2 regions of the Streptomyces desertarenae genome follow, and region 1 is predicted to be linked to the other one. Evidence: riboswitches for the same ligand, from Rfam matches in the RefSeq annotation. Region 1 holds a riboswitch; the other holds the start of a gene.
What was found. Region 1 has a riboswitch for glycine ahead of gcvP (aminomethyl-transferring glycine dehydrogenase). Riboswitches for the same ligand answer to the same signal wherever they lie in the genome.

Region 1 (7,403 bases):
CGTGGAACCGCAGCGGACCCCGTCGGGATACCGGAAGTTCAGGCCGAAGGACGTGGAGCGGCTCAGCCGGATCCTGCGCCTCCAACGCGACCACTACCTGCCCCTGAAGGTCATCCGGGAGCAGCTCGACGCGCTCGACCGGGGCGAGGAGATCAGGCTGCCCGGTCCCGCGCGGCCCTCCGACGCCCTCGACCCGTTCGACGCGGACGGCGGGGAGCCCTCCGGGGCCGGCGGAGCCGGCCTCCCCCGCACCGCGCGGGTGGGGCGGGACGAGCTGCTGGCCGCCGCCGAGGCGGACGAGGAGCAGCTCCAGGAGTGGGAGGCGTACGGCCTCGTCGGCCCGGACGAGGACGGCGGCTACGACGCCGACGCGGTCACCGTCGCCCGGATCGTCGCCGATCTGGGCCGGTACGGTCTGGAGCCCCGCCACCTGCGGGTGGTGAAGGCGTCGGCCGAGCGCGAGGCAGGGCTGGTCGAGCAGGTCGTCGCCCCGTTGCGGCGGCACCGGAATCCGCAGACCAGGGCGCATGCCGAGGCCACCGCCAGGGAGCTGGCGACGCTGGCCGTACGGCTCCACGCGACGCTGGTGCAGTCGGCCTTGAGGGCCCGGCTCCGCTGACGTCCGGCCGGAATCCGGGCAGGACTCCACCGGGTCGGAGGGCGTTCGACTACCCAAAGGGGGCGGGCACGTCCTAGGGTTGCTGTGTGAACGAGCTCGACGTTGTGGGTGTCCGGGTCGAAATGCCCTCCAACCAGCCGATCGTTCTCCTGCGAGAGGTGGGGGGCGACCGTTACCTTCCCATCTGGATCGGTCCGGGGGAGGCGACCGCGATCGCCTTCGCCCAGCAGGGCATGACGCCTGCCCGCCCGCTGACCCATGACCTGTTCAAGGACGTCCTGGACGCGGTCGGCCAGGAGCTCACCGCCGTACGGATCACGGATCTGAGAGAGGGTGTGTTCTACGCCGAGCTGGTCTTCGCCAGCGGTGTGGAGGTCAGCGCGCGGCCGTCCGACGCCATAGCGCTGGCCCTGCGCACCGGAACGCCCATCTACGGCAGTGACGGCGTGTTGGACGACGCGGGGATCGCGATCCCGGACGAGCAGGAGGACGAGGTGGAGAAGTTCCGCGAGTTCCTCGACCAGATCTCACCGGAGGACTTCGGGACCAGCAACCAGTGAGTGCTTCCGCTGCCGGGCCATTCGGGCACCCATTCCCCGGAGTGGGACACGCGAAACCACTCTTTGGGTGATTATCACTCGGCGTGCCGAGTGTGGCGATCGTTGACGCACCCCGAGTGACTGCCTACCGTCGATTGGGCAGGTCCCGGGCGTATCCGCGGGACGCGAAGGACGGAGGGTCGGCGTGAGAAGCACCGGCGACAGCAGGGCGGCGGGCGATCCGTATCCGTTGCACGGGTCCTCCATACGGCCCACCGCCCAGCCCGCCGCCACGGTCCGGGGCGCTGCCTCCGAGCGGCTCGGATACCGCGGCCCCACGGCGTGCGCGGCCGCGGGAATCACCTATCGGCAACTGGACTACTGGGCCCGCACGGGACTGGTCGAGCCCAGCATCCGTCCGGCGTACGGCTCGGGCACCCAGCGGCTCTACAGCTTCCGCGACGTCGTCGTCCTCAAGATCGTCAAGCGGCTTCTGGACGCCGGGGTCTCCCTGCAGAACATCCGCACGGCCGTGGGGCACCTGCGCTCGCGGGAACTCGACGACCTCGCGCAGATGACGCTGATGAGCGACGGGGCGACGGTCTACGAGTGCACCTCGCCCGACGAGGTCGTCGATCTGCTCCAGGGCGGCCAGGGCGTCTTCGGGATCGCCGTCGGCGTGGTGCACCGGGACGTCGAGGCGGCCCTGTCCCAGCTCCACGCCGAGCGGATCGACACCGGGGAGACCCTGGTGGGGAGCAACCCCGCCGACGAACTGGCGCGGCGGCGCAACCGGGCCGGCTGAGACCGCGCGGCCGGTCCGGGCCCGTGCCGGCCGCCGGTGGGGCGGGGGCGTCGCGGTTGTCAGTGCCATGGGGCAGCATCACAGGGGTGAGAAGGGCACCGACGGTCCTGCACCTGGACATGGACGCGTTCTTCGCCGCCGTGGAGCAGGCGACCAAGCCCAGCCTGCGCGGGAAGCCGGTCGTCGTCGGCGGTCTGGGCCCGCGCGGGGTGGTCGCCACCGCCTCCTACGAGGCCCGGGTGTTCGGTGTCCACTCGGCGATGCCCACGGCTCAGGCGCGCCGGCTCTGCCCGAACGCCGCCTACCTCGCCCCCCGTTTCGGCCTCTACCGCCGGGTGAGCGAGGTCGTGATGGGGCTGCTGCGCGATCTGTCGCCCCTGGTGGAGCCGCTCAGCCTGGACGAGGCCTTCGTGGATCTGGAGGCCGGGCGCGCCGGCCCCGGGGCGGGCGGCGAGTGGTCGGAGCAGCGGGCCCGCGCGATCGGCGAGCGGCTGCGCCGGGAGATCCGGGCCGCCACCGGGCTGTGCGGTTCGGTGGGGCTGGCCGGATCGAAGATGCTCGCCAAGGTCGCCTCCGAGCGGGCCAAACCCGACGGGCTGGTGGTCATCCCGCCCGGCACCGAGCGCGCCCTGCTGGCGCCGATGCCCGTGCGCGTCCTGCCCGGCGTGGGCCCCGCCACCGGCCAGACGCTGCGCCGGGCCGGGATCGCCACGGTGGGGGAGGTCGCCGAAGCGGGGGAGGCGGAGCTGGTGCGCCTGCTGGGCCGCGCGCACGGCACGGCCCTGCACCTGATGGCCCGGGGCGTCGACGAGCGCCCGGTGGTCGCCGAACGCGACGCGAAGTCGGTCTCCGTCGAGGACACCTTCGACACCGACCTCACCGACCGCACGCGGATCCACGCGGAGGTCGCACGGCTGGCCGACCGCTGCGTCGAGCGGCTGCGGGCGGCGGGGCGGTCCGGGCGCACGGTGGTGGTCAAGGTGCGCAGCTACGACTTCTCCACCCTCACCCGCTCCGAGACGCTGCGCGGTCCGACGGACGACCCGGCGGTGGTCGGGGAGGCCGCCGCACGGCTCATCGAGGGCGTCGACACCACCGCGGGGGTGCGGCTGCTGGGCGTGGGCGTGAGCGGCCTGGCGGACTTCACCCAGGAGGACCTGTTCGCGCAGGCCGCCGCCCTCGCCCCGACCGGGGAGGGGGCGGCCGTCCCCGGCGCGGTCCGGCCACCGGGCCCGGCCCCCTCGTCGGAGGCGGACCCGGTGACCGGGGAGGCGGCGGTGCGCCGGCTGCCGCCCGGGCGGGACGTACGGCACGCGCGGTACGGGCCGGGCTGGGTGCAGGGCAGTGGCCTGGGTCGGGTCACGGTGCGCTTCGAGGGGCCCGGCACGCCGCCGGGCAGGGTGCGCACCTTCCCGGTGGACGACCCGGAGCTGGAGCTCTCCGAGCCGCTTGCGCCATGGGAGGGAACGGGGGACGGAGGGCGGGAGGGCCCGGGGGGTCAGCGCTCCGAGCCCGCGACCCGCCCGAAGGACATGTCCTCGTCGGGCACGGGCGCGCCGGCGCCCGGCACGTCCAGCCCGTAGTGGTGGTAGAGCCGGAGCTCCTGCTCGGGGGAGAGGTGCCGGCCCACGCCGAAGTCCGGCGCCTCCCTGACCAGGGCGCGCCCGTAGGGCACCCGGAGGACCCCTCCCACCACCTCGCTGGGCTCCAGCGGCACGAAGGCGTCGCGGCTGAAGAAGCCGGTGCGCACCGCCGCCCACTCCGGGACGCCGGTGGCATCGTCGAGGTACACCTCGTCCACGGTGCCTATCTTCCGGCCGTCGCGGTCGATCGCCCTGAGGCCTATCAGGTTCCGGGGGTCGATGTCGGTCTGCACGGCGGTCCCTCCAAACTCCTCGCGCAGGAGAACACCTGCTCGGAAACGGTTGCCACAAACAACCAAAGGGCACATCCGGCGCATCTGCCACTCGGAAAGGAGCGCGGAGGCGCGGTCGAGTCCGCCTCCGGGATGCGCTGGTAGTCTCTGAAGTGGCTGTTGACCCCGAGCGGGAGAGTCCTCCGGCAGCCGCCGGGGGCGCCGAAGGAGCAAATCCTCCCCGGAATCTCTCAGGCTCACGTACCGCGCGGGTGAGGTCACTCTGGAAAGCAGGGCGGGCCACGGGCGAGAGCCGCAGCCCCTCCTCACCGACGGTGAAAGCCGGTCCGCGGGCGCGGCCGGTGAAGCTCTCAGGTCGAGATGACAGAGGGGGAGGCCGTCGGGCACCCGCGCCGTGGTGCCCTCGCAGGTCGCGCAGACCAGGAGGCCCCCGCAGATGACAGCAGACCGCACCTCCCGCACCGCTTCCCTCGCCGAACTGGAGGGAGGCAGGCCCTTCGAAGAGCGCCACATCGGGCCCGACGCCGGCGAGCAGGCCAAGATGCTCGCCCAGGTCGGCTACGGGTCGCTCGACGAGCTGACCGCGGCCGCGGTGCCCGAGACGATCAGGAGCGCCGAGGCGCTGGGGCTGCCCGGCGCCCGCAGCGAGGCGGAGGTCCTCGACGAGCTGCGCTCCCTCGCCCGGCGCAACCGGGTCCTGCACTCCATGATCGGCCTGGGGTACTACGGCACCTTCACTCCGCCGGTCATCCTGCGCAACGTCCTGGAGAACCCGGCCTGGTACACGGCCTACACCCCCTACCAGCCGGAGATCTCCCAGGGACGCCTGGAGGCGCTGCTGAACTTCCAGACCGTGGTCTCCGACCTGACCGGGCTGCCCACCGCGGGCGCCTCGCTGCTGGACGAGGGCACCGCCGCGGCCGAGGCCATGGCCCTGTCCCGGCGCGCCGGCAGGGTCAAGGACGGCGTCTTCCTCGTCGACGCCGACTGCCTGCCCCAGACGATCGCCGTCATCGAGACCCGCGCCGAGCCCACCGGGGTCGAGGTCGTCGTCGCCGACCTGTCGGGCGGCATCCCCGACGACGCCGCCGAGCGCGGCGTCTTCGGAGTCCTCCTCCAGTACCCGGGCGCCTCGGGCGCCGTGCGGGACCTGCGGCCGGTGATCGAGCAGGCCCACGAGCTGGGCGCGGTCGTCACCGTCGCCGCCGACCTGCTGGCCCTCACCCTGCTGGCCTCCCCCGGCGAGCTGGGCGCCGACATCGCGGTGGGCTCCAGCCAGCGCTTCGGCGTTCCGATGGGCTTCGGAGGCCCGCACGCCGGCTTCATGGCGGTGCGCGAGAAGTTCGCGCGGAACCTGCCCGGCCGCCTGGTCGGCGTCTCGGTGGACGCCGACGGCGCCACGGCCTACCGCCTGGCCCTCCAGACGCGGGAGCAGCACATCCGCCGCGAGAAGGCCACCAGCAACATCTGCACCGCCCAGGTGCTGCTCGCCGTGATGGCCTCCATGTACGCCGTGTACCACGGCCCCGACGGACTCGCGGCCATCGCCCGCCGCACCCACCGCCACGCCGCCGTCCTGGCGCAGGGACTGCGCGACGGCGGGGTCGAGGTCGTGCACGACACCTTCTTCGACACCGTCACCGCGCGAGTGCCCGGACGGGCCGCCGAGATCGTCGCCGCCGCCCGGGAGGCCGGGATCAACCTGCGGCAGACCGATGCCGACCACGTCGGCATCGCCTGCGACGAGACCACCGGACGCGACCGGCTCGCCGCGGTGTGGGGGGCCTTCGGCGTCTCCGCCACGGCCGCGGACGTCGAGGCGCTGGACGCCGCCGCCGGGGAGGTCCTGCCCGCCGGGCTGCTGCGCACCGACGACTACCTGACCCACCCCGTCTTCCACCGGTACCGCTCCGAGACGTCGATGCTGCGCTACCTGCGCCGCCTCGCCGACCGGGACTACGCGCTGGACCGCGGCATGATCCCGCTGGGCTCGTGCACGATGAAGCTCAACGCGACCACCGAGATGGAGTCGATCACCTGGCCCGAGTTCGGCGGCCTGCACCCCTTCGCCCCCGCCGACCAGGCCGAGGGCTACCTGACGCTGATCCGCGAGCTGGAGGAGGGCCTGGCGGAGGCCACCGGGTACGACAGGGTCTCCCTCCAGCCCAACGCCGGCTCCCAGGGCGAGCTGGCGGGCCTGCTGGCCGTGCGGGCCTACCACCGCGCGAACGGCGACGGGCAGCGCACCGTCTGCCTGATCCCGTCCTCCGCGCACGGCACCAACGCCGCCAGCGCCGTGATGGCCGGGATGAAGGTGGTGGTGGTCGGGACGGGCGAGAACGGCGACGTGGACGTCGAGGACCTGCAGGCCAAGATCGACAAGTACCGCGACGAGCTGGCGGTGCTGATGGTCACCTACCCCTCCACCCACGGCGTGTTCGAGGAGCACATCACCGACATCTGCGCCGCCGTGCACGAGGCGGGCGGGCAGGTCTACGTCGACGGCGCCAACCTCAACGCGCTGGTCGGCCTGGCCCGGCCGGGGAAGTTCGGGGCGGACGTCTCCCACCTGAACCTGCACAAGACCTTCTGCATCCCGCACGGCGGCGGCGGCCCGGGCGTCGGCCCGGTGGCGGTGCGCGAGCACCTCGCGCCGTACCTGCCCAACCACCCGCTCCAGCCCGCCGCCGGTCCCGAGACGGGCGTGGGGCCGATCTCGGCGGCGCCGTGGGGCTCGGCGGGCATCCTGCCGATCTCGTGGGCGTACATGCGGCTGATGGGCGCCGAGGGGCTGCGCCGTGCGACCCAGGTGGCGGTGCTCGGCGCCAACTACGTGGCCAAGCGACTGGAGCCGCACTACCCGGTGCTCTACACCGGCCCGGGCGGGCTGGTGGCGCACGAGTGCATCATCGACGTCCGTCCGCTGACCAAGGCCACCGGCGTCAGCATCGACGACGTGGCCAAGCGGCTGATCGACTACGGCTTCCACGCCCCGACGATGTCGTTCCCGGTGGCCGGGACGCTGATGATCGAGCCCACCGAGAGCGAGGACCTGACGGAGCTCGACCGTTTCTGCGACGCCATGATCGCGATCCGGGCCGAGATCGAGAAGGTCGCCTCGGGCGAGTGGAGCGCGGAGGACAACCCGCTGCGCAACGCCCCGCACACGGCGGCGCAGCTCGCCGGCGAGTGGACGCACCCCTACGGTCGCGAGGAGGCGGCCTTCCCCCAGGGGGTCTCGGCCGCCGACAAGTACTGGCCCCCGGTGCGGCGCATCGACGGCGCCTACGGCGACCGCAACCTCGTCTGCTCCTGCCCGTCACCGGCCGCGTACGAGGACTGAGGACCGCTCCGCCGCCCCGTGCGGCCTGCCGGGCTCCGTGCCCGGGCGGGCGGCGGGGCGGGAACGGGTGCGCAGGAGGGCCCCGCCGCACGGCGGGGCCCTCCTGCGCACCCGGGCTGCCCCGGGCGCGGGGCAGCCCGGTCAGGCGGCGGTCGTGACGCGCCCGGCCGCCGGTGGCCGGCGCGGTGCGACGACCTGCCCGTCCGGCAGCAGTTCACCGG
Region 2 (7,403 bases), on a different contig from region 1:
AGGGCGCCCGCGCCGGTCCCGCCGCGGGTTCGCCGACCGTCGCCGGCGCGGGGAGCCGACGTCCCGCAGACCGTGGAACGTGCCTTCGGCGTCGACGTGGCGGAGACCGGGCCGCCTGACGGGACCGGCCGTGCTGCCCGGCGGGCGGACGGGAAAGGCCCGACCGCTCCGAAAGGGCAGGAGCCGCAGGTCGGAACAGCCCCTCAGCACTCGATGACGTTGACCGCGAGCCCGCCGCGGGCGGTCTCCTTGTACTTGACCTTCATGTCCGCCCCCGTCTCCTTCATCGTCTTGATCGCCTTGTCCAGCGAGACGTGGTGGCGGCCGTCGCCGCGCAGGGCCATCCGCGCGGCGGTGACGGCCTTGACCGCGGCCATGCCGTTGCGCTCGATGCACGGGATCTGCACCAGGCCGCCGACGGGGTCGCACGTCAGGCCCAGGTTGTGCTCGATGCCGATCTCGGCGGCGTTCTCCACCTGCTCCGGGGAGCCGCCCAGGATCTCGGCCAGCCCGCCGGCCGCCATGGAGCAGGCCGAGCCGACCTCGCCCTGGCAGCCGACCTCCGCGCCGGAGATGGAGGCGTTCTCCTTGAACAGCAGCCCGATGGCGCCCGCGGTCAGCAGGAAGCGCACCACCGTGTCCTCGTCGGTACCGGGGACGAACTCCATCGCGTAGTGCAGCACGGCCGGGATGATGCCCGCCGCGCCGTTGGTGGGAGCGGTCACCACGCGGCCGCCCGCCGCGTTCTCCTCGTTGACCGCCATCGCGTAGAGCGTCAGCCACTCCATGGCGTGCGCCGCGGCGTCGCCCTCGGCGCGCAGCCGCCGGGCCGAGGCGGCCGCCCGGCGGCGGACCTTCAGCCCGCCGGGCAGGATGCCCTCCTTCGACAGGCCGCGCGCCACGCACGCGCGCATCACCTGCCAGATCTCCAGCAGGCCCGCGCGGATCTCCTCCTCGCTCCGCCACGCCAGCTCGTTCTCCAGCATCAGCGCCGAGACCGACAGGCCCGTCTCGCGGGTGGCGCGCAGCAGCTCGTCGCCGGTGCGGAACGGGTGCTTCAGCCGGGTGTCGTCGAGCTTGATGCGGTCCTCGCCGACCGCGTCCTCGTCCACCACGAAGCCGCCGCCGACCGAGTAGTACGTCTTCTCCAGCAGCACCGCGCCGGCCTCGTCGTACGCGACCAGCGTCATGCCGTTGGCGTGGTAGGGCAGCGAGCGCCGGCGGTGCAGCACCAGGTCGCGGTCGACGTCGAAGGGGATCTCCCGCCCCCCGCCGACGGCGGTGCCGTCGCCGCCGTCGTCGGCCGTCAGCAGGCCCAGCCGGCCCGAGCGCCGCACGCGCTCCACCTCGGCCTCCGCCGCCTCGACGTCCACCGTGCGCGGCGCGTGGCCCGCCAGGCCCAGCAGCACCGCCTTCGGCGTGCCGTGGCCGTGCCCGGTGGCGCCCAGGGAGCCGTACAGCTCGGCCCGCAGCGAGGCGGTGCGGTCCAGCACGCCCTCCCTCCGCAGCCGCAGCGCGAACATCCGGGCCGCCCGCATCGGGCCCACCGTGTGGGAGCTGGAGGGGCCGATGCCGATGGAGAAGAGGTCGAAGACGGAGATGGCCACGGTGGCGGACTCCCTTGTCTGCTCGTGGTTCGCGGCCCGCCGGGTGGACGGGCCCTCGGGTCCCGCGGGTGCGCGGGACGTGCGGGGTGCCGGGTGCGCCGCCCGGTGGGGCGGCGCACCCGGGGTGCCGTAGCCCGCGGCCCCTACAGGCCCGGGTACAGCGGGTGCTTCTCGGCCAGGGCCGACACGCGGGCGGCCAGTCCCTTGGCCGCGGTCTCGTCGAAGGAGGGCTTCAGCGCCTCGGCGACGACGTCCGCGACCTCGCGGAAGTCGTCGGCGGTGAAGCCGCGCGTGGCCAGCGCCGGGGTGCCGATGCGCAGCCCGGAGGTGACCATCGGCGGGCGCGGGTCGTTCGGGACGGCGTTGCGGTTGACCGTGATGCCGACCGTGTGGAGCCGGTCCTCGGCCTGCCGCCCGTCCAGCTCGCTGTCGCGCAGGTCGACCAGGACGAGGTGGACGTCGGTGCCGCCCGACAGCACGGACACGCCCGCCTCGGCCGCGTCGGGCCGGGTCAGCCGCTCGGCGAGGAGCCGGGCACCCTCCAGGGTACGGCGCTGGCGGTCCGCGAACTCCTCCGTCGCCGCGATCTTGAAGGCGACGGCCTTCGCCGCGATGACGTGCTCCAGGGGGCCGCCCTGCTGGCCGGGGAAGACCGCGGAGTTGATCTTCTTGGCGTACTCCTGCTTCGACAGGATCACGCCGCCGCGCGGGCCGCCCAGCGTCTTGTGGGTCGTGGTGGTGACCACGTCCGCGTACGGCACCGGGTTCGGGTGGAGCCCGGCGGCCACCAGGCCGGCGAAGTGCGCCATGTCCACCATCAGCAGCGCGCCCACCTCGTCGGCGATGCGGCGGAAGGCGGCGAAGTCCAGCTGCCGCGGGTAGGCCGACCAGCCGGCGATGATCAGCTTCGGGCGGCGCTCCTTCGCCAGCCGCTCGACCTCCTCCATGTCGACCAGGCCGGTGGCGGCGTCGACGTGGTAGGCGACCACGTCGTAGAGCTTGCCGGAGAAGTTGATCCGCATGCCGTGGGTCAGGTGGCCGCCGTGGGCCAGGTCCAGGCCGAGGATGGTGTCGCCCGGGTCGAGCAGGGCGAACATCGCCGCGGCGTTGGCCTGGGCGCCCGAGTGCGGCTGGACGTTGGCGGCCTCGGCCCCGAAGAGGGCCTTCACCCGCTCGCGGGCGATGTCCTCGATGACGTCGACGTGCTCGCAGCCGCCGTAGTAGCGGCGGCCGGGGTAGCCCTCGGCGTACTTGTTGGTGAGGACCGAGCCCTGGGCCTGGAGGGCGGCGACCGGGGCGAAGTTCTCCGACGCGATCATCTCCAGCGTGGACTGCTGGCGGCGCAGCTCGGCGTCGACGGCCGCGGCGACGTCGGGATCGACCTCGTGCAGGGAGGAGTTCAGAAGCGACATCCTGATCTTTCCGATCGTGGCGTGCGGGAGGCGGGCGGAACGGGCGGGCGGCCCGGGGCACCGGCGCTCGGGCCGGTGCCGGCCGGGGGACCGGCAAAGGTGCCGGCCGGGAGGGTCACTCGCCGGTGAAGGCGGCGTACTCGTCGGCGGAGAGCAGGTCCGAGGGCTCCTCCGTCACCCGCACCCGGAACAGCCAGCCGCCCTCGAAGGGGGCGGAGTTCACCAGCGCCGGGTCGTCCACCACGTCCTGGTTGACCTCGGTGATCTCGCCGGACACGGGCGCGTACAGGTCGCTGACCGACTTGGTCGACTCCAGCTCGCCGCAGGGTTCGCCCGCGGTCACCGTGTCGCCGACCTCGGGGAGCTGGACGAAGACGACGTCACCGAGGGCGTTCGCGGCGTGCTCGGTGATGCCGACCGTCGCCACACCGTCCTCGGCGGCCGACAGCCACTCGTGCTCCTTGCTGTAGCGCAGCTGCTGGGGGTTGCTCATGGCGTGATTCTCCTGGTGGGAAGGGGGGTGAGGAAAACGGGTCTTGCCAGGTGGGACGGGGCGGGACCGCCGTTCGGGCGGCGCGGCGCCGGTTGCCGGGGCCGCTGCGGGGTCAGCGCTCGCGCCGGTAGAACGGCAGCGCGACGACCTCGTACGGCTCGTGCGTACCGCGGATGTCCACGGCCACACCCTCCGTGCCGGGGGCGGCGTGGGCGGCGTCCACGTACGCCATCGCGATCGGCTTCCCCAGGGTGGGGGAGGGGGCGCCGGAGGTGACCTCGCCGATCACCGAGCCGTCCGCGCCGACCACCGCGTACCCCGCGCGCGGCACCCGGCGGCCGGCGGCGACCAGGCCGACCAGCGTGCGCGGCGGGTTCTCCCGCGTCCTGCGGGCGGCCTCCTCCAGGGCGGCGCGGCCGGTGAAGTCGCCGGGCTTGTCGAACTTCACCACGCGGCCGAGCCCCGCGTCGAAGGGGGTGGTCGCCCGGGTCAGCTCGTGCCCGTACAGCGGCATGCCCGCCTCCAGCCGGAGGGTGTCGCGGCAGGACAGCCCGCACGGCACCAGGCCCTCGGCCGCGCCGGCCTCGGTCAGCGCCGACCACAGCGCCTCGGCGTCGCCGGGGGAGACGAACAGCTCGAAGCCGTCCTCGCCGGTGTAGCCGGTGCGGGCGATCAGCGCCCGCACGCCCGCGACCGTGCCGGGCAGTCCGGCGTAGTACTTCAGCCCGTCCAGGTCGGCGTCGGTGAGCTTCGCCAGGACGGCGGGCGAGGCGGGGCCCTGGACGGCCAGCAGCGCGTACGCCTCGCGGTCGTCGCGCACGGCCGCGTCGAAGCCGTCGCGGCGCTCGGCGAGGGCGTCCAGCACCACCTGCGCGTTGGCGGCGTTGGCGACGACCAGGTACTCCTCGGCGCCCAGCCGGTAGACGATCAGGTCGTCCAGGATGCCGCCGGACTCCTCGCAGATCATGGTGTAGCGGGCCCGGCCCACCGGGACGGCGGACAGGTGGCCGACCAGGGCGTGGTCCAGCAGTTCGCCGGCCTGCGGCCCGGTGACGGTGATCTCGCCCATGTGGCTCAGGTCGAACAGGCCGGCGCGGGTGCGCACGGCGTTGTGCTCGTCGCGCTCGCTGCCGTAGCGCAGCGGCATCTCCCAGCCCGCGAAGTCCGTCATGGTCGCGCCGAGGGCGCGGTGGACGGCGTCGAGGGCGGTGCGTCGGGGGGAATCGCTCATGGTCGTGGCTCCCAGGCGAGGTGGCCGGGCCGCGGACGGGCCCGGCGGGACCGATGGACACGATGGACGGACGGGGGACGGTGGAGGACCAGGCCCTCCCCATCTGTCATCGGAACCTGAGAGGTTCGCCACAAGTCCGCACGGGCGGACCACGGCTTGCACCTTGGGTGGGACGCCTCCCGCGGGAGACGTCCGCTTTTCAGATGTGCCTCGCCCGCGCGGTATCGGGGCCTGAGAGATTCAAGGGAGGACTTGCTCCTTCGGCGCCCCGGAAACCCGCTGTGACCAGCGGTTCCCGGGAACTCTCCCGCGCGGGCTCAAGCGGCCGGTATGCAGTTCGCGCGCTCATCATCGCATGCCCGGCCCCGGGGCGGGCCGGGCGGGCGCGGAGCCGTGCGGAGGCGGCCGGACGCACCGCGCGGCGTGCCCCGCTGGGGTGCGCCCGCGAGCGGGGGGAAGGCGGAATGTGTCGGGACGCGCCCGGAATGGGTAGTCACCTTGTCCGCCGCCGTCCCGCTTGACACGCTCTGGGTACGGCCGCGGACACGTGGCGGACAGCGGGGAGGCCTACCAGTGAGCAGCCTGGAGAGCGCCTGTGCGGCGCAGGGCGGGGCCGGGGCGGTGCCGCGGCGCGCGCCGGCGCCGGCACTGGCGGGCGGGCGCGACCTGCGCGGGACGACGGGGGTGCGGGTCCTGCGCTTCCCCGCCGGGGACCGGGTGGTCGTCTCCGGCCTTCCGGGCAGCGGCAAGTCCACCCTGATCCGGCGCGTGGTGGCCGCCCACGAGACGGTGGTGCGGATCGACTCCCAGGACATGCGGGAGCGCTGGGAGGCGGGGCTGCCGGCCGGGCTGCCGTACGCCCTCTACCGCCCCCTCGTCCGCGCGGCCCACTACCTCGCCCTGGGCCGGGCGCTGGCCTCGGGGGCGAGCGTGGTGGTCCACGACTGCGGCTCCCAGAGCTGGGTGCGCCGCTGGCTGGCACTGGACGCGCGGCGCCGCGGCCGGGCGCTGCACATGGTGCTGCTGGACGTGCCTCCCCCGGTGGCGCTGGCCGGGCAGGCGGAGCGGGGCCGGGGGGTGTCGGCGTACGCCTTCGCCCGGCACCGCAGGGCGGTGCGGCGCCTGGTGGCGGAGTCGGAGGCGGGACGGCCGCCCGCGGGCTGCGCCTCGGTGGTGCTGCTGGACCGGGCGGCGGCCGGTGCGCTGCGCGGGGTCGTCTTCGACTGACGGCCCCCGGGCGCGCCGGACGGCCCCCGGCTGCCGATAGGGTTTTCGCATGACCATCCCGCAGCAGTACGGGCCGGGGGACGACGGCTGGCCCGGCAACGAGCTGGAGGAGGCCCTCGCCGCGTCCGTCGGCGTCCCCGGCGCGGGCGCCCGGCTGCTGGAGGTGCTCGGACGCAGCAGCCTGTGGGTGCCGCTGCCCGAGGGCGGCACGCCGGCCAGCCCCCACCTCGACCTGCCCACGGTCCAGCTCGACGGGGCGCCGTACGTGCCCGTCTTCAGCTCCCGGGAGCAGTTCCTGCGGGGCGCCGGCTCGCACCTGTCCTTCGCCGTCGCCCCCGCCCGCGAGTTCGCCCGCGGTCTGCCGCCGCAGGTGGGCATCGTGGTCAACCCCGAGGGCACGGTCGGCCTCCCGCTGCCCCCGCCGGCCGTGGCCGAGCTGTGCCGCGAGGGCGGCCCGGAAGGCGTGCCGGGGATGGCGAGCGGCGCCCGGGTGCGGCTCTTCGAGCCCGACTGGCAGGAGGAGCCGGTGGACTTCCTCGCCGCCGCGGCCGGGGAGCTCGCGGTGCTGCCGCAGGTCCGCAGCGCCCGCCGCGGCCTGGCCAGCATCGAGGGCGGCCCGCCCGCGCTGTTCGTCGGAGTGGAGCTGGACCTGCTCGACCCGCAGGCCCGCACGGCGGCGCACGACGCGCTGGGGCGCGCGCTGGGCCGGGAGCCGGTGCGCTGGCCCGTGCAACTGGTGCTGCTGGACGCGGCGCAGGACCCGGTCGTGGACTGGATGCGCCAGTGCGTCAGGCCCTTCTACGCACGCGCGGAGCAGCCGTACTGAGGCGCCCGGCCGGCCGCCCGCCCGCCGCGGGCTGAGTACCCGCGCCCAGGCGCGGATGAGTACTCCCGGCCCTGTCGGGTGCGGACCGTAAGCTGGTTGGATGTCGGGACGGGACGCGCGCGCGGCCCGGTGCGGGACGTACGGAGCACGCAAGGACGAGAAGGGGCGGCCACGTGAGCGCGGGTGGAAGCGTCGATCAGCTGCTGCACCAGGTGGCGCCCGGGCGGTACGACGCCTACGAGGCGCTGCTGCACGCCCTCGCCCGGGGCCGGGTGTGGATGCTGCTCTGGCACGGCCAGGCCGGCTCGCCCGACGCCCAGTACGGGAACATGGAGGTCGCCGGGCACGGCTACGCCCCCTGCGTGACGTCGGAGCGCGAGCTGGCCGCCTCCGGCTGGACGCGCGCGCACGAGGTGGTGGGCGGACGCGACGTCGCCGCCGCCCTCTTCCCCGACCGCTGGGGTCTGTGGCTCAACCCGCACGCGCCCGGCGGTGGCGTCGGCGTGCCCTGGCTGGACCTGCGCCGGATCGCCGGCGGGCTGGACCGGCTGCCCGCCGGGCCGCTGCGCATCGGCGAGCCGACCGTCGAGGTCCCCCACTTCTACGC

Region 2: it holds a riboswitch for glycine, as region 1 does, so the genes downstream of both, gcvT (glycine cleavage system aminomethyltransferase GcvT) here and gcvP (aminomethyl-transferring glycine dehydrogenase) in region 1, are expected to answer to the same signal.

What each region holds. Positions count from the first base shown of each region.
Region 1 is NZ_JBHUFU010000008.1:284,889-292,291, reverse strand. It holds gene ftsR (transcriptional regulator FtsR) at 1-619, shown strand, start outside; gene ACFSJS_RS15960 (bifunctional nuclease family protein) at 706-1,179, shown strand; gene ACFSJS_RS15955 (MerR family transcriptional regulator) at 1,364-1,963, shown strand; gene ACFSJS_RS15950 (DNA polymerase IV) at 2,050-3,546, shown strand; gene ACFSJS_RS15945 (PRC-barrel domain-containing protein) at 3,462-3,839, opposite strand; glycine riboswitch at 4,000-4,095, shown strand; glycine riboswitch at 4,097-4,213, shown strand; gene gcvP (aminomethyl-transferring glycine dehydrogenase) at 4,276-7,182, shown strand; gene ACFSJS_RS15935 (DUF5999 family protein) at 7,324-7,403, opposite strand, start outside.
Region 2 is NZ_JBHUFU010000005.1:296,698-304,100, forward strand. It holds gene ACFSJS_RS11210 (L-serine ammonia-lyase) at 204-1,607, opposite strand; gene ACFSJS_RS11215 (serine hydroxymethyltransferase) at 1,751-3,019, opposite strand; gene gcvH (glycine cleavage system protein GcvH) at 3,135-3,512, opposite strand; gene gcvT (glycine cleavage system aminomethyltransferase GcvT) at 3,625-4,743, opposite strand; glycine riboswitch at 4,837-4,952, opposite strand; glycine riboswitch at 4,953-5,063, opposite strand; gene ACFSJS_RS11230 (AAA family ATPase) at 5,326-5,970, shown strand; gene ACFSJS_RS11235 (enhanced serine sensitivity protein SseB) at 6,020-6,796, shown strand; gene ACFSJS_RS11240 (enhanced serine sensitivity protein SseB C-terminal domain-containing protein) at 6,970-7,403, shown strand, end outside.